Regions from separate parts of the Streptomyces sp. NBC_00287 genome, predicted to be linked through region 2. Evidence: riboswitches for the same ligand, from Rfam matches in the RefSeq annotation. Region 2 holds a riboswitch; the other holds the start of a gene.
The links. Region 2 has a riboswitch for S-adenosylmethionine ahead of OHT76_RS12065 (aminotransferase class V-fold PLP-dependent enzyme). Riboswitches for the same ligand answer to the same signal wherever they lie in the genome.
Positions count from the first base shown of each region.

Region 1: it holds a riboswitch for S-adenosylmethionine, as region 2 does, so the genes downstream of both, thrC (threonine synthase) here and OHT76_RS12065 (aminotransferase class V-fold PLP-dependent enzyme) in region 2, are expected to answer to the same signal.

Region 1 covers NZ_CP108053.1:4,394,631-4,401,663, forward strand. Annotated here, with positions in the region: gene groL (chaperonin GroEL) at 1-590, opposite strand, end outside; gene OHT76_RS19875 (cold-shock protein) at 914-1,117, opposite strand; gene OHT76_RS19880 (MoaD/ThiS family protein) at 1,548-1,823, opposite strand; gene thrC (threonine synthase) at 1,820-3,106, opposite strand; SAM riboswitch class I at 3,124-3,281, opposite strand; gene OHT76_RS19890 (glucosyl-3-phosphoglycerate synthase) at 3,441-4,385, shown strand; gene OHT76_RS19895 (alpha,alpha-trehalose-phosphate synthase (UDP-forming)) at 4,448-5,851, shown strand; gene OHT76_RS19900 (1-phosphofructokinase family hexose kinase) at 5,848-6,768, opposite strand; gene nagA (N-acetylglucosamine-6-phosphate deacetylase) at 6,885-7,033, opposite strand, start outside.
Region 2 covers NZ_CP108053.1:2,635,923-2,642,955, forward strand. Annotated here, with positions in the region: gene OHT76_RS12050 (rhomboid family intramembrane serine protease) at 53-790, shown strand; gene OHT76_RS12055 (Lrp/AsnC family transcriptional regulator) at 787-1,068, shown strand; gene OHT76_RS12060 (protein kinase domain-containing protein) at 1,065-3,155, opposite strand; gene OHT76_RS12065 (aminotransferase class V-fold PLP-dependent enzyme) at 3,217-4,578, opposite strand; SAM riboswitch class IV at 4,720-4,836, opposite strand; gene trpD (anthranilate phosphoribosyltransferase) at 4,912-5,976, opposite strand; gene qcrB (cytochrome bc1 complex cytochrome b subunit) at 6,133-7,033, opposite strand, start outside.

The sequences.
Region 1 (7,033 bases), 1.8 Mb from region 2:
TAGCCCTTGTCGAAGCGCATACCCTCGGTGAGCTCCAGCTCCAGACCGAAGGTCTGGGACTCCTCGACGGTGATGACGCCTTCCTTGCCGACCTTGTCCATGGCCTCGGCGATGAGCTCGCCGATCTGGGTGTCGGCGGCGGAGATGGAGGCCGTGGAGGCGATCTGCTCCTTGGTCTCGACGTCCTTCGCCTGCTCCAGCAGGGCGGCGGAGACGGCCTCGACGGCCTTCTCGATACCGCGCTTCAGGGCCATCGGGTTGGCGCCGGCGGCGACATTGCGCAGGCCCTCGCGGACCAGCGCCTGGGCGAGAACGGTCGCGGTGGTCGTACCGTCACCGGCGACGTCGTCCGTCTTCTTGGCGACTTCCTTGACCAGCTCGGCGCCGATCTTCTCGTACGGGTCCTCGAGCTCGATCTCCTTGGCGATGGAGACACCATCGTTGGTGATCGTGGGGGCGCCCCACTTCTTCTCGAGGACGACGTTGCGGCCCTTGGGGCCGAGCGTCACCTTCACGGCGTCCGCGAGCTGGTTCATGCCGCGCTCGAGGCCGCGCCGCGCCTCCTCGTCGAACGCGATGATCTTGGCCATGTGAAGTGGTCCCTCCAGGACTGGGGGTGATTCCTTCGGACCGCGCCCGCGCCCGCGACGGACGGCTCGCCTGCCCTGTGGTTCCTTGCCCCACCTGGCCTGCGGGCCTCACCGACCCGGTCCTTCTTTGTCACTCTCACCTTCAGAGTGCTAACGCCAATGATTAGCACTCGGCCCATGCGAGTGCAAGCGGCTCTCGGGGATCGGGCCGCGTCGGGTCGGGGCTCCCCAGGCATGCGGAAGGGCCCGCACCCGAGGGGTTGGGTCCCCGAGGTGCGAGCCCTTCAGCAGAAGACGTCGCTTGCGGTTCGTTGGTCGCGCGTTCAGGCAGAGACGCGAACCATGTCGGCCTGCGGGCCTTTCTGGCCCTGCGAGATCTCGAACTCAACCCGCTGGCCTTCTTCAAGGGTGCGGTAGCCGTCCATCTGGATCGCGCTGTAGTGGACGAAAACATCCGCACCACCGTCGACCGCGATGAAGCCGTACCCCTTCTCCGCGTTGAACCACTTGACGGTGCCCTGAGCCATGCCTAACTCCCCTATTACTGGCCCTTGCACAGATCCACACTTCGCGGATCCGGGTCAGACCTCACCCCCCACGGTTTGGGGGCGTGCGCCGGAACGCGTCGACCGCGGCTGAATGTATCTGTCCAACTGCCGTCTGCAACAGGTCAATCGGACGAGAATTCTGGACGCGCAGGGTCCGGAATGTAGTGAGAATTCGCCCGAATTCAGGGCAAGTCGGGCCCCATAAAGGGAGCATAAGGCGCAAAAGACCCGCACACTTTGGCTACTTCTCGTCGCATACGGAGTCGATACTCATATGCGTCCGGCATGCGGGGAGCAGCAGGTTCCCCAACTGTACCGTGCTCAACCATGCAGAATTGCCCCCTCCGTTTGTCTTACGGAGGGGGCAATTCAATGAACTCTCGGTGACGCACCTTACCGACGGTAACGATCAGCCGCCGGCGACCGCCGGAATGATGGAAACTCCGGCGCCGTCCGGGGTCGCCGTCTCCAGGCCCTGCTCGAAGCGGACGTCGTCGTCATTGACGTACACATTCACGAAGCGGCGCAGCTTGCCCTGGTCGTCCAGGACGCGCGCGGCGATTCCGGTGTGGTTCTTCTCCAGGTCGGCGATGACCTCGGCGAGGGTGCCACCCTCGGCCGTCACCTCGGCGGCACCACCGGTGTAGGTGCGCAGGATGGTGGGGATGCGGACTTTGACGCTCATGAGTCGAGGCCAGCCTCTCGGAAGGAGTCGAGGTTCGGACGGATCGTCGCGGTCAGGCCGGTGCCGGCCACCGCGTCGAGGGTCTTGAGGCCGTCGCCGGTGTTGAGGACGACGGTGGTGAGGGTCGGGTCCAGTACGCCGTTCTCGATCAGCTTGCGCGTCACGCCCACGGTCACGCCACCCGCCGTCTCGGCGAAGATGCCCTCGGTCCGGGCCAGCAGCTTGATCGCGTCGACGACCTGCTCGTCCGTCACGTCCTCCACCGCGCCGCCGGTGCGGCGGGCGATGTCCAGGACGTAGGGACCGTCCGCCGGGTTACCGATGGCCAGCGACTTGGCGATGGTGTTCGGCTTCTGCGGGCGGACGACGTCATGTCCCGCCTTGTAGGCCACCGACACCGGCGAGCACCCCTCGGCCTGCGCGCCGAAGATCTTGTACGGCTTGTCCTCGACGAGCCCGAGCTTGATCAGCTCCTGGAGCCCCTTGTCGATCTTCGTGAGCTGCGAGCCGGAGGCGATCGGGACGACGATCTGGTCGGGCAGCCGCCAGCCGAGCTGCTCGCAGATCTCGTACGCCAGGGTCTTGGACCCCTCCGCGTAGTACGGCCGCAGATTGACGTTGACGAAGCCCCAGCCCTCGCCGGCCGGGTCGCCGATCAGCTCGGAGCAGAAACGGTTCACGTCGTCGTAGTTGCCCTCGATGCCGACGAGCTCACCGCCGTAGACCGCGGCCATGACGACCTTGCCCTGCTCCAGGTCGTGCGGGATGAACACGCAGGAGCGGAAGCCGGCGCGGGCGGCGGCGGCGCCGACGGCACCGGCCAGGTTGCCCGTGGAGGAGCAGGAGAGGGTCGTGAAGTTGAAGGCGCGGGCGGCCTCGATGGCCTGCGCGACCACGCGGTCCTTGAAGGAGTGCGTCGGGTTGCCGGAGTCGTCCTTGACGAAGAGCTTGCCGGCCTCGACACCCAGCTCGCGGCCGAGGTTGTCGGCCTGGACGAGCTTGGTCCAGCCGGGGTTGATGTTGGGCTTGTCCGCCACGTCCGCCGGAACGGGCAGCAGCGGCGCATAGCGCCAGATGTTCGCGGGTCCCGCCTCGATGCGCTTGCGGAGCTCCTCCGTGTCGTATCCGGAGAAGTCGTACGCGATCTCGAGCGGGCCGAAACACTCCTCGCAGGCGAAGACCGGGCCGAGGGGCACACGGTGGCCGCACTCGCGGCAGCTCAGCGCGGCGGCGGGGCCGAGGTCTACGGTGTTCGTGGTGCTTGCAACAGTCTGCACAGCCATGGAGGCGAGGCCCTTTCTCCTCATCTTCCTCACGACGCACTTCGCCGTGAGACGGATTTGGCACCTTCCCTAGTCGGGAGCCTCGCGGAGAACGATCAACACTGATCTACGAGTACCGACTGGAGGGTTGCCGGGGCTTCATCGGGCCGTATCCCTCTGCCCCTCTGGATGAGCGGTATGTAGTTGTAGACGCAAACAACCCCCGACATGCGATGGTCATCAGCGTTGTTCAAGACTGTAACCGAAGGCCAGGACAGTTGAGATAGACGTCCGAACCGCGAGATGGATCACACAGGATCCCGTCCCTATCTCCGTCAGTGAGGAGCCGCAGACTGTGCTGGAAGAAGCCGAGCGCTGGCTGAGCACCCGCTCCTGGTCCGTGACCGACCGCCCGCTCCACCAGATCCTGGCCGCGAAACGCAGCTCGGGCCAGACGGTCTCCGTCGTGCTGCCCGCGCTCAATGAAGAGGAGACGGTCGGCGACATCGTCGCCGTCATCCGGCATGACCTGATGCAGCAGGTCCCGCTGGTCGACGAGATAGTCGTCGTCGACTCCGGATCGACCGACCGCACCTCCGAGGTCGCCGCGGCGGCCGGGGCGACGGTCGTGCACCGGGACGCGATCCTGCCCCGCCTGCCCGCCGTGCCCGGCAAGGGCGAGGTGCTCTGGCGCTCGCTGCTGGTCACCCGCGGCGACATCGTCTGTTTCATCGACGCGGACCTGAAGGAGTTCTCCTCGGACTTCGTCTCGGGGATCGTCGGCCCGCTCCTCACCGACCCCGGCGTCGACCTGGTCAAGGCGATGTACGACCGACCGCTCGGGCAGGCGGCGGGCCAGGGCGGCCGGGTCACCGAGCTGATGGCCCGCCCGCTGCTGAACATGCACTGGCCGCAGCTCGCCGGCTTCGTCCAGCCGCTCGGCGGGGAGTACGCGGCCCGCCGCTCCCTGCTGGAACAGCTCCCCTTCCCCGTCGGCTACGGCGTCGAGCTCGGCATGCTGATCGACGCGCTGCACCTGGTGGGTCTGGACGCGCTGGCCCAGGTCGACGTGGGGGTGCGCAAGCACCGGCACCAGGACGGACAGGCGCTCGGCCGGATGTCCGCCGCGATCTACCGCACGGCCCAGCTCAGGCTGGCCCGCGGCCATCTGATCCGCCCTTCGCTGACCCAGTTCGACCGCGGCGAGGACGGTTTCGAGCCACGGACGTACTCGGTGGACACCGAGGAGCGGCCGCCCATGGTGGAGATCGCGGAGTACGCGCACCGCAAGGTGGCGTAACCCACGTCTCGTGGGGCGGCTCGTACGTTTGAGCGTTTACGGCACGGGCTAGGTTGGAGCACATGGCTTCCACGCACGTGGCTTCCGCACACGGTGCCGCTCAGGTGCTGGTCGCGTCGAATCGCGGCCCGGTCTCCTACGAGGTCCAGGAGGACGGCTCGCTGCGCACCAAGCGCGGGGGCGGCGGACTGGTGTCGGGCCTGTCGGCCATCGGCCCGGACGCCGGTGCCCTGTGGGTGTGCTCGACGCTGTCCGACGGCGACCGCGAGGCGGTGCGGCGCGGGGAGGGCGAGTCCGGCGTACGGATGCTCGACATCCCGGCGGACGTGCACGCCGACGCGTACAACGGCATCGCGAACTCGGTGCTCTGGTTCGTCCACCACATGCTGTACCAGACGCCGCTGGAGCCCGTCTTCGACGCGGAGTTCCAGCGCCGGTGGGCGTCGTACGAGACCTACAACCGCGCGTTCGCCGAGGCGCTCGCCGAGGAGGCGGCCGCGGGGGCGGCGGTGCTGGTGCAGGACTACCACCTGTGCCTGGTGCCGGGGATGCTGCGCGAGCAGCGCCCGGACCTGCGTATCGGCCACTTCTCTCATACGCCGTGGGCGCCGGTGGACTACTTCCGGATGCTGCCCGACGACATCCGGTCCCAGCTCATGAGCGGAATGCTCGGCGCCGACCGCCTCGGCTTCCTCACCCGGCGCTGGGCGGACGCGTTCACCGCGTGCTGTGCGGAGCAGGGCGGGCTCGGCGGCACCGAGATCGGCGTGCACGGCCTTGGCGCGGACGCGGACTTCCTGCGCAAGCGGTCCCACGAGCGGGACGTCGAGGAACGGATGACGGCGCTGCGGGAGGAGATCGGCGGCCCGGACCGGAAGACGATCGTCCGGGTCGACCGCACCGAGCTGTCGAAGAACATCGTGCGCGGACTGCTGGCATACCGGCAGCTCCTCGACGACCGCCCCGAGTGGCGGGAACGGGTCGTGCACGTGGCGTTCGCCTACCCCTCCCGACAGGACCTGGCGGTGTACCGCGACTACACGGCGGAGGTGCAGCGCCTCGCGGAGGAGATCAACTCCTCTTATGGCACCCCGGGTTGGACCCCGGTAGTCCTCCACGTCAAGGACGACTTCGCCCGCTCCCTGGCCGCGTACCGGCTCGCCGACGTGGCCCTCGTCAACCCCATCCGGGACGGCATGAACCTCGTCGCGAAGGAGGTGCCGGTCGTCTCCGACGAGGGGTGCGCGCTGGTGCTGTCGCGGGAGGCGGGGGCGTACGAGGAGCTCGGCGAGGACGCGATCGTGGTGAACCCGTACGACGTCCTGGACACCGCGCGTGCCCTGCACGAGGCCCTCACTCTGCCGCCCCACGAACGAGCCGAGCGCACCAAGCGCCTCGCCGCGGCGGCCACGGCGCTGCCGCCGGGGCAGTGGTTCATGGAGCAGTTGCGGGCGTTGCGCGCTTAAGCGGCCATTCCTTCGGGGCTCACCAAAACCCGCCCCAGCAGCTCCTCGTACGCCCGCCCGTCGAACTCCCCCGCCGCCGGCGCCAGCACGCTCGCCGCGGACAGGGCTGTCGCGCGGGCCAGGCGGTCCGGCCAGGGGAGCCCCTCGGCCAGGCCCGACAGCAGGCCGGCGACCGCCGCGTCGCCCGCGCCCGTCGGGTTGCCGTGCAGTGTGGCGGGAGGGGTCGCGCGCCAGCGGCCCTCGAGGGTGTGGGCGAGGAGGCCGTCGGCGCCGAGGGAGGCGACGACCGTGTGGGCGCCGCGGCGGCGGGCGTCCTGGGTCGCGCGCAACGGCTCGTGGGAGCCGGTGAGTTCGGCCAGCTCGTCGGCGTTGGGCTTGATGATGTCGGGGCGGGCGGCGACGGCCCGGCGCAGGGGTTCGCCGCTGGTGTCCAGCAGTACGGGAACGCCCGCGGCGCGTGCCGCGCGGACCAGGCCCGCATAGGCGCCGACCGGGACTCCCGGAGGGAGGCTGCCGCACAGGGCCACCGCGTCGGCGGACGCGAGCAGACCGTCGTAGGACTTCTGGAAGGCGGACCACTCGGCGGGCGTGACGAGCGGGCCCGGTTCGTTGAGCTGAGTCGTGTCACCGGTCAGGTCGTCGACGACCGCGATGGTGCGGCGGGTGGCGCCGGAGAGTGGGACGAGGGCATCCACGACCCCCGTGAGCCGCTCGCGTACTACACGGCCCGTGGCGCCGCCCACGAAGCCGGTAGCCGTCACCTCGTGGCCGAGGGCCGCCAGCACCCGCGCCACGTTCAGGCCCTTGCCGCCGGGGCGTTCGAGGACCTCGGAGACCCGGTGGGAGGCGTGCGGGCGCAACGCCCGTACGCGATAAGTGATGTCGAGAGCGGTGTTCAGCGTGACCGTGAGGATCACCCGGGCCGACCTCCCCCCGAAAAGCGGTGCCGTCTCTTCCGGTCCCGATCATGCCAAACAGACGGCGGTCGTCCCAGTCCTCGGAACGGCCGCCGTCGCGCTGGTTGCCGGACGGATCAGCCCAGTTGGGGAGCTACCACCCAGTCACCTCGGCGCAGCACGCCCTTCACGTTGAAGTCGGAGTCCAGCAGCACCAGGTCGGCGTACTTGCCCGGCTCCAGCGAGCCGATGGTGTCGGCCATCCCGAGGAGGCGGGCCGGGTTGG
Region 2 (7,033 bases):
AGCGGCGAGGCGCTCTGTTCGCGTACGCCCCATTACGTCATGCTCTGTGTTCATGATCAGCAACTGGAGCGTCAAGGCCGTCAGAACGATCCGGACGCCGTCCGCGCCGGTGACATACGGACTGATCGCCCTGTGCACGCTGATCTTCGTGATCGGACCGGCGTCGGGGCTGAATCCGGTCCACGGCACCGGCGACGAGCTGCTCGCGGCGCAGCGGGCCTACTTCCGGCGCTGGGGTGTGGTTCCGGCCGAGTTGTTCGAGGGGCACGCCCGCTCCACCCTCACGCCGGCCACCGCGCTCTTCGTGCACGGCAGCTGGGTGCATCTGCTGGGCAACATGCTCTTCCTCTATGTCTTCGGTGTGCTGACCGAGGAGCGCATGGGCCGTGTCCAGTTCACCCTCTTCTATCTGGGCTGCGGCTATCTCGCCCTGCTGGGCTACGCGTCCGCCAACGCCGACTCCGAGCAGTCCCTGGTGGGCGCGTCCGGCGCGATCTCGGCGGTGCTCGGCGCCTGCCTCGCACTGTTCCCACGGGCCAGGGTGACGAGCCTGCTGCCGTTCCTGTTCTTTCTGCCGCTGCGCTTCCCGGCCTGGGTGGTGCTCCCCTTCTGGGCGGCCCTGCAGTGGCTGGCGGCGGGGCGGGCCGCGAATGGGCCCGGGGTGGCGTATCTGGCCCATCTCGTGGGCTTCGGCCTGGGGTGCGGCTTCGCCTGGGTGCGGTTCGGCCGTACGACTAGAGTGAGGGCCACCCCAGCGACGCAGGCCCCCGAGGGAGAGAAACAGCCGTGATCACCGCGATCGTCCTCATCAAGACCAGCGTGGACCGGATCCCCGAGATCGCGGAGGAGATCGCTTCGCTGGACAGCGTGAGCGAGGTCTTCTCCGTCACCGGCACCTATGACCTGATCGCGATGGTCCGGGTCAAGGAGCACGAGGACCTCGCCGAGGTCATCCCCGGCCGCATCAGCAAGATCCCGGGCGTGGAGGGCACGGACACGCATGTGGCGTTCCGGACGTACTCGCAGCACGACCTGGAGGCGGCCTTCGCGATCGGCCTCGACGGCTAGGACGTGAGGTCGACGGCTGCCACGCCCTCCTCCGAGGTGACATAGAGGCGGTTGCCGCGTATCAGAGGGGCCGACACCGGATAGCCGGCCTTGAGCGGGAAGCGCCAGATCCGCTTGCCCTTGAGGTTCAGGGCGTGAATCTCGTCGGGAGTCTGAAGGAAGATCCGGCCGCCCGACACCGCGGGTTCGGTGAGGTCGTAGTCCCCGCCCCGATACGTCCAGGCGGGCTCGCCGTCCGCCGTGAACGCCTTCATCACCTGGTTCTCCGTGAGGAGCGCCAGCGAACCGGCCACGGTGACCGGCCCCTCCACCTCACCATCGGCCTCCTCACTGCGCCAAAGCCGCTGCCCGCCCAGGGTGAAGCCGTGCCAGGTCCGCTCGCCGGCGGAGGCGGCGGCCAGGGCCCGGCCGTCCACCACCACGGGCCGTCGGAGGTCGGCGCCCGCCTCGGCCTTCCACAGCGGTGTGCCGTCCTTGGCGTCGAAGGCGACCAGCAGGCCCGCGCGAGTACCGGCGTAGACCACACCGCCGTGCACCAGCGGCGCTTCGGTGAGCGCGCCCACGAGCCCCCGCTGCCAGCGCATGCTGCCGTCAGGCGCGTAGGCGCGCAGCTCCCCGATCTCCTCGTTCCCGGCGCCCACCACGATCGCGTCGCCGGCGAGGACGGGAGCGGTGCCCGTCGGCCCGAGGCCCCGGCTCCAGCCGCGCTTGCCCGCCGTGTCGTACCGGCGCAGCCGCAGCCGCGGGGAGCCGTCCGCGCTGTCGCCCTCGACCACGGTGCAGTAGACGCCGTCCGCCGTCGCCAGGGGATCGAGACCGGCGCCGCCGAGGTTGGCCTTCCAGAGGTCCTCGCCATCGGCGGAGAGCGCGTACAGGTCGACGGAGGACGTGGCGGCGTACAGGACGTCGCCCTTGGGTGAGAGCACGCCGAGCCGCGGGGTCATGACCTGGTCCATCGAGAACTGCCAGCGCACGACCGGCTTCCCGGTGGCCGTCGCGGAGGGCGGGTCCTCCTTCTTGCCCCGCTCCGGCTCCCGCAGCCACCACCAGCCGCCGACGCCCCCGGCGACGGCCACCACGGCCCCACCGGCCACGGCCCGCAGCACACCGCGGCGCGACGGCGGCAGCGGCGCGACGGCAGGCGATATGACCGCGTCCGGCAGTGTCACCGGGGCCGCGTACTCGACGCCGCTCATCCGCTCCGCGTCGTCCCCCGGCACCCACCGCGTACCGCCGCCGGTGAACCAGCCCGGCCGCACGGCGGCAGTCAGTGACGCCTCCGTGTGTCCCACGGCCGCCATGACGACCTCCGGAACCGGTCGCCCGGCCGGGTCCGGGCGCAGACAGGACTCCACCAGCGGCCGGAACTCCTCGGGCACCTGGGACAGATCGTGGTCGCCGTTCAGGATGCGCAGCAGGACCACCGACTCATGGCCCTCACCGAAGGGCTGACGGCCCCCGGAGGCGTAGGCGAGGACCGCTCCCAGCGCGAACACATCGCTCTGCGGGCCCACTTCGCCGCTGTTGCGAATCTGCTCCGGGGAGACATAGCCGACCGTGCCGACGATCGACCCGGGACTCGTCAGCGCGGTCGCCTCCAGCGCCCGGACGATCCCGAAGTCGATGACCCGCGGGCCGTCCGCCGCCAGCAGGATGTTGGAGGGCTTGAGGTCCCGGTGCACCAGGTCCCTGGCGTGGATCGCGGTCAGGGCCCGGCCGAGCGCCGCCGCGAGGACCCGTACCGCGGGAGCGGGCAGCGGCCCGCCGTCCAGCACGGCGTCCCGCAGGGTGGGCCCCTCGACGAACTCGGTCGCCATCCACGGCGGTTCGCCCTCGGGATCGGCGTCGACGACCCGCGCGGTGTACGTGCCGTCCCCGCCGACGTCCCGCGCGGCGCGCAGCTCCTGGCGGAACCGGGCGCGGAAGGTCCGGTCCCCGGCGTGCTCGGGCCGCACCACCTTGACTGCCAGCCGCATCCCGCCACGTGCCTCGGCGAGATACACCTCGCCCATCCCGCCGGCTCCGAGCCGCCCGAGCACCTCGTACGGCCCGATCCGCCGAGGATCCGTGTCCCGCAGCGCCTGCACCGCGCCCCCCGTTAGTTCCGTCCGCCCCCGTTGATCCGCACGGGGAGCGTACGTCAGCGGATCACACCGCGGGGACGCAACGCCCGTCCTCGGTGCGGTAGTTCCACTTCGCGCCGTCGGTGACGAGCTCGCACACCGCGGTCACGAACCGCTCCACGTGCTCGTCCGGCGTGCCCGCGCCGAAGCTGACCCGGATGGCGTTCAGGGACTTCTCGCCGGGTGCCGCCTCGGGGGCGCCGCACTCGCCCTGGGTCTGCGGGTCGCTGCCGAGCAGAGTGCGGACCAGGGGGTGGGCGCAGAACAGACCGTCGCGGACGCCGATGCCGTACTCGGCGGAGAGGGCGGCGGCGAAGTGGGAGCTGTTCCAGCCGTCGACGACGAAGGAGATGACACCGACGCGCGGGGCGTCGTCGCCGAAGAGGGAGAGGACCCTGACCTCGGGGACCTCGGCGAGGCCCTCGCGGACCTTCTCGATCAGGTGCTGCTCGCGGGCGACCAGGGTGTCGAACCCGGCCTCCGTCAGGGCCTTGCAGGCCGAGGCGATGGAGTAGGCGCCGATGACGTTCGGCGAGCCGGCCTCGTGGCGGGCGGCGCTCTCGTGCCACTCCACGTCCACTCCCCCGTCCGCGCGCCGGGTGACCTTACGGCTGGCGCCGCCGCCCGCGAGGTAGGGCTCGGCCGCGCGCAGCCAGTCGGCGCGGCCGGCGAGGACGCCGGAGCCGAAGGGGGCGTAGAGCTTGTGGCCGGAGAAGGCGACCCAGTCGACGTCCAGGTCCTGGACCGACACCGGGTGGTGCGGGGCGAGTTGGGCGGCGTCCAGGACGATCCGGGCGCCGTGCGCATGGGCGGCGGCGGCCAGCTCTCGTACGGGCCACAGCTCGCCGGTGACGTTGGAGGCGCCGGTGACACAGACCAGGGCGGGGCCGTGGGGGTCACGGTCGGCGAGGGCGCGCTCCAGGGTTGCCACGGCCTGCTGCGGGGTGCGCGGGGCGTTGAGGTAGGTGACCTTCGCGTCCTGCCAGGGCAGCAGCGAGGCGTGGTGCTCGGTCTCGAAGACGAAGACCTGGCAGTCGGCGGGGAGGGCGGCGGCGAGCAGGTTGAGCGAGTCGGTGGTGGACCGGGTGAAGATCAGCTGGTCGTCGGCGCGGCAGTCGAGGAACTCGGCGACGGTCCTGCGGGCGTTCTCGAAGAGGTCGGTGGAGAGCTGCGAGAGGTACCCGGCGCCCCGGTGGACGCTGCCGTAGTACGGCGCGTAGGCGGCGACGTCGTCCCAGACCCGCTGGAGGGCGGGGGCGCTGGCGGCGTAGTCGAGGGCGGCGTACGTGACCTCGCCGCCGGTGACGAGCGGGACGGTGACATCCCGTCCCAGAACGGGCAGCGGGGAACAAACAGTACGGTCGAGGGCAGCGGTGGAGACAGACATGGCGGAACTCCCGTGAGGGTGGGCGAGAAGAAGGGTGTGCGGAGGCGGGGCTCGGCGGCCCTATCGCATTCGCTTGCTCACGGAAGACTCCCTCGAACGACCCAGGACCCCTGGTTCCACACTTTCCAAAAGCGTGCGAGGGATCCGCGCTTGCCGTAAGCCTTGCTGCTCACGGCCTGGTCTTCACCCGGGGCACCCCGCCACGGACGGAGGGTTGCCGGACAGTCGGCCGGGGCCTCATGACTGTCACTCATGACCTGGTACAGGAACCTATGGGAAGTGATCGTCGCCCCGCAACCCGTGTCCGGATGACGGGACGACGATCACTGAACGCTACGCGTTGCTGGCGGCCACCCACCGCTCCAGCGTCCGCTTGGCCGCACCGGAGTCGATCGACTCCGCCGCCTTCGCCATGCCGGTACGGATCTGTTCCGTCAGAGGCGCCCCGGTCGGGTGCAGGGCCACCAGTGCCGCCGCCGAGTTGAGGAGTACGGCGTCCCGGACGGGGCCGGTCTCGCCGTTCAGCAGGCGCCGGGCCACATCCGCGTTGTACGACGCGTCCGCGCCGCGCAGCGCCTCCACCGGGACGAGGTCGAGACCGACGTCCCGCGGGTCGAAGGACTCCTCGGTGACCTTGCCGTCGCGGACGATCCAGACCTGGGAGGTCGAGGTCGTGGTCAGCTCGTCCAGGCCGTCGTCACCGCGGAACACCAGCGAGGAGTTGCCCCGCTCGGCGAACACGCCCGCCACGATCGGCGCCATCCGCGGGTCGGCGACGCCGACCGCCTGTGCCCTGACCCGGGCCGGGTTGGTGAGCGGACCGAGGACGTTGAAGACCGTCCTGATCCCCAACTGCCCGCGCGCCGCGCCCGCGTGCCGCATCGCCGGGTGGAACTTGGCCGCGAAGCAGAAGGTGATCCCCGCCTCCTCGACCACCTGCGGCACCCTGGCCACCGGCAGTTCCAGATTTACCCCGAGCTTCTCCAGGACGTCCGAGGAGCCGGAGGCGGAGGACGCCGCCCGGTTGCCGTGCTTGACGACCTTGGCGCCCGCGCCGGCCACGACGATCGCGGACATCGTGGAGATGTTGACGGTCTTGGCGCCGTCCCCGCCCGTGCCGACGATGTCCACGGTGTCGCCGGACACCTCGATCACATTCGCGTGCTCGTACATCGTCCGGACGAAGCCGGTGATCTCCTCGACCGTCTCGCCCTTGGCCCGCAGGGCCACCACGAACCCGGCGATCTGCGCGTCGGTCGCCTCGCCGCGCATGATCAGGTCCATCGCCCAGGCCGTGTCATCGGCGCTCAGATCGCGCCCCTCCAGCAGGCCGTTCAGCAGCCGGGGCCAGGAACGGCCCGCCGCGGTGTCGCCTCCAGCGGGGGTCACAGCGCTCATAAGGCCGCTCCTGGGTGTCGTAGAAGAGGTGTCGTAGAAGACCATGTGCACCTGCCGAAGAGGTGTGCTCCCACCCTATCCAGCCCGGGGCACGGCGAAGGGCCCCGTCCGTACACCGGACGGGGCCCTTCGGCCGTGGCGTGGCGTGCGCAGCGATCAGTGGTGGCCGTGGCCGCTCGTGATCTCCTTGTACTCCTCGACGGTCGGCTTCGGAATCTGGGCTTCCTCGCCGTAGTACGCCTTGCTGAGCTTGACGCGCAGCTTCTCGGAGCCCGTCACCTTGCGCTCGACACCGTTCTCGTCGACCAACGGGCCGATCTCGGCCGGCTGGTACTGCTCGTGCGCGGTGAGGGTGTGCAGCGCGTCCTGGCTGAGCGGCTCGTGCACCTCGATGAACTCACCGTGCGGCAGGCGCTTGATGATGCCCGACTCGCGGCCGTGCAGCACCTTCTCCTTGTCCCGGCGCTGCAGGCCGAGGCAGATCCGCTTGGTGATGACGAAGGCGAGCACTGGTCCGACGAAGAACGCGATCCGCACGAACCAGGTGATGGCGTTGATCGACAGGTGGAAGTGGGTGGCCCACAGGTCGTTTCCACCACCGATCAGCAGGACCATGTACCAGGTGATCCACGCGACACCGAAGGCGGTACGCGTCGGCGCGTTGCGCGGACGGTCCAGGATGTGGTGCTCGCGCTTGTCGCCGGTGACCCAGGACTCGATGAACGGGTAGACCGCGATCGCGACCAGGACCAGCGGGAAGATCATCAGCGGGATGAACACACCCAGGACGAGCGTGTGACCCCAGAAGTTGATCTCCCAGCCCGGCATGACACGGATCAGGCCCTCGGAGAAGCCCATGTACCAGTCGGGCTGGGCGCCGGTGGACACCTGGTCCGGACGGTAGGGGCCCATGGACCAGATCGGGTTGATCGTGGCGATCGCCGAGATGGCCGCGATGACACCGAAGACCAGGAAGAAGAAGCCTCCGGCCTTGGCCATGTAGACCGGCAGCAGCGGCATGCCGACGACGTTCTTGTTGGTCTTGCCGGGACCCGCG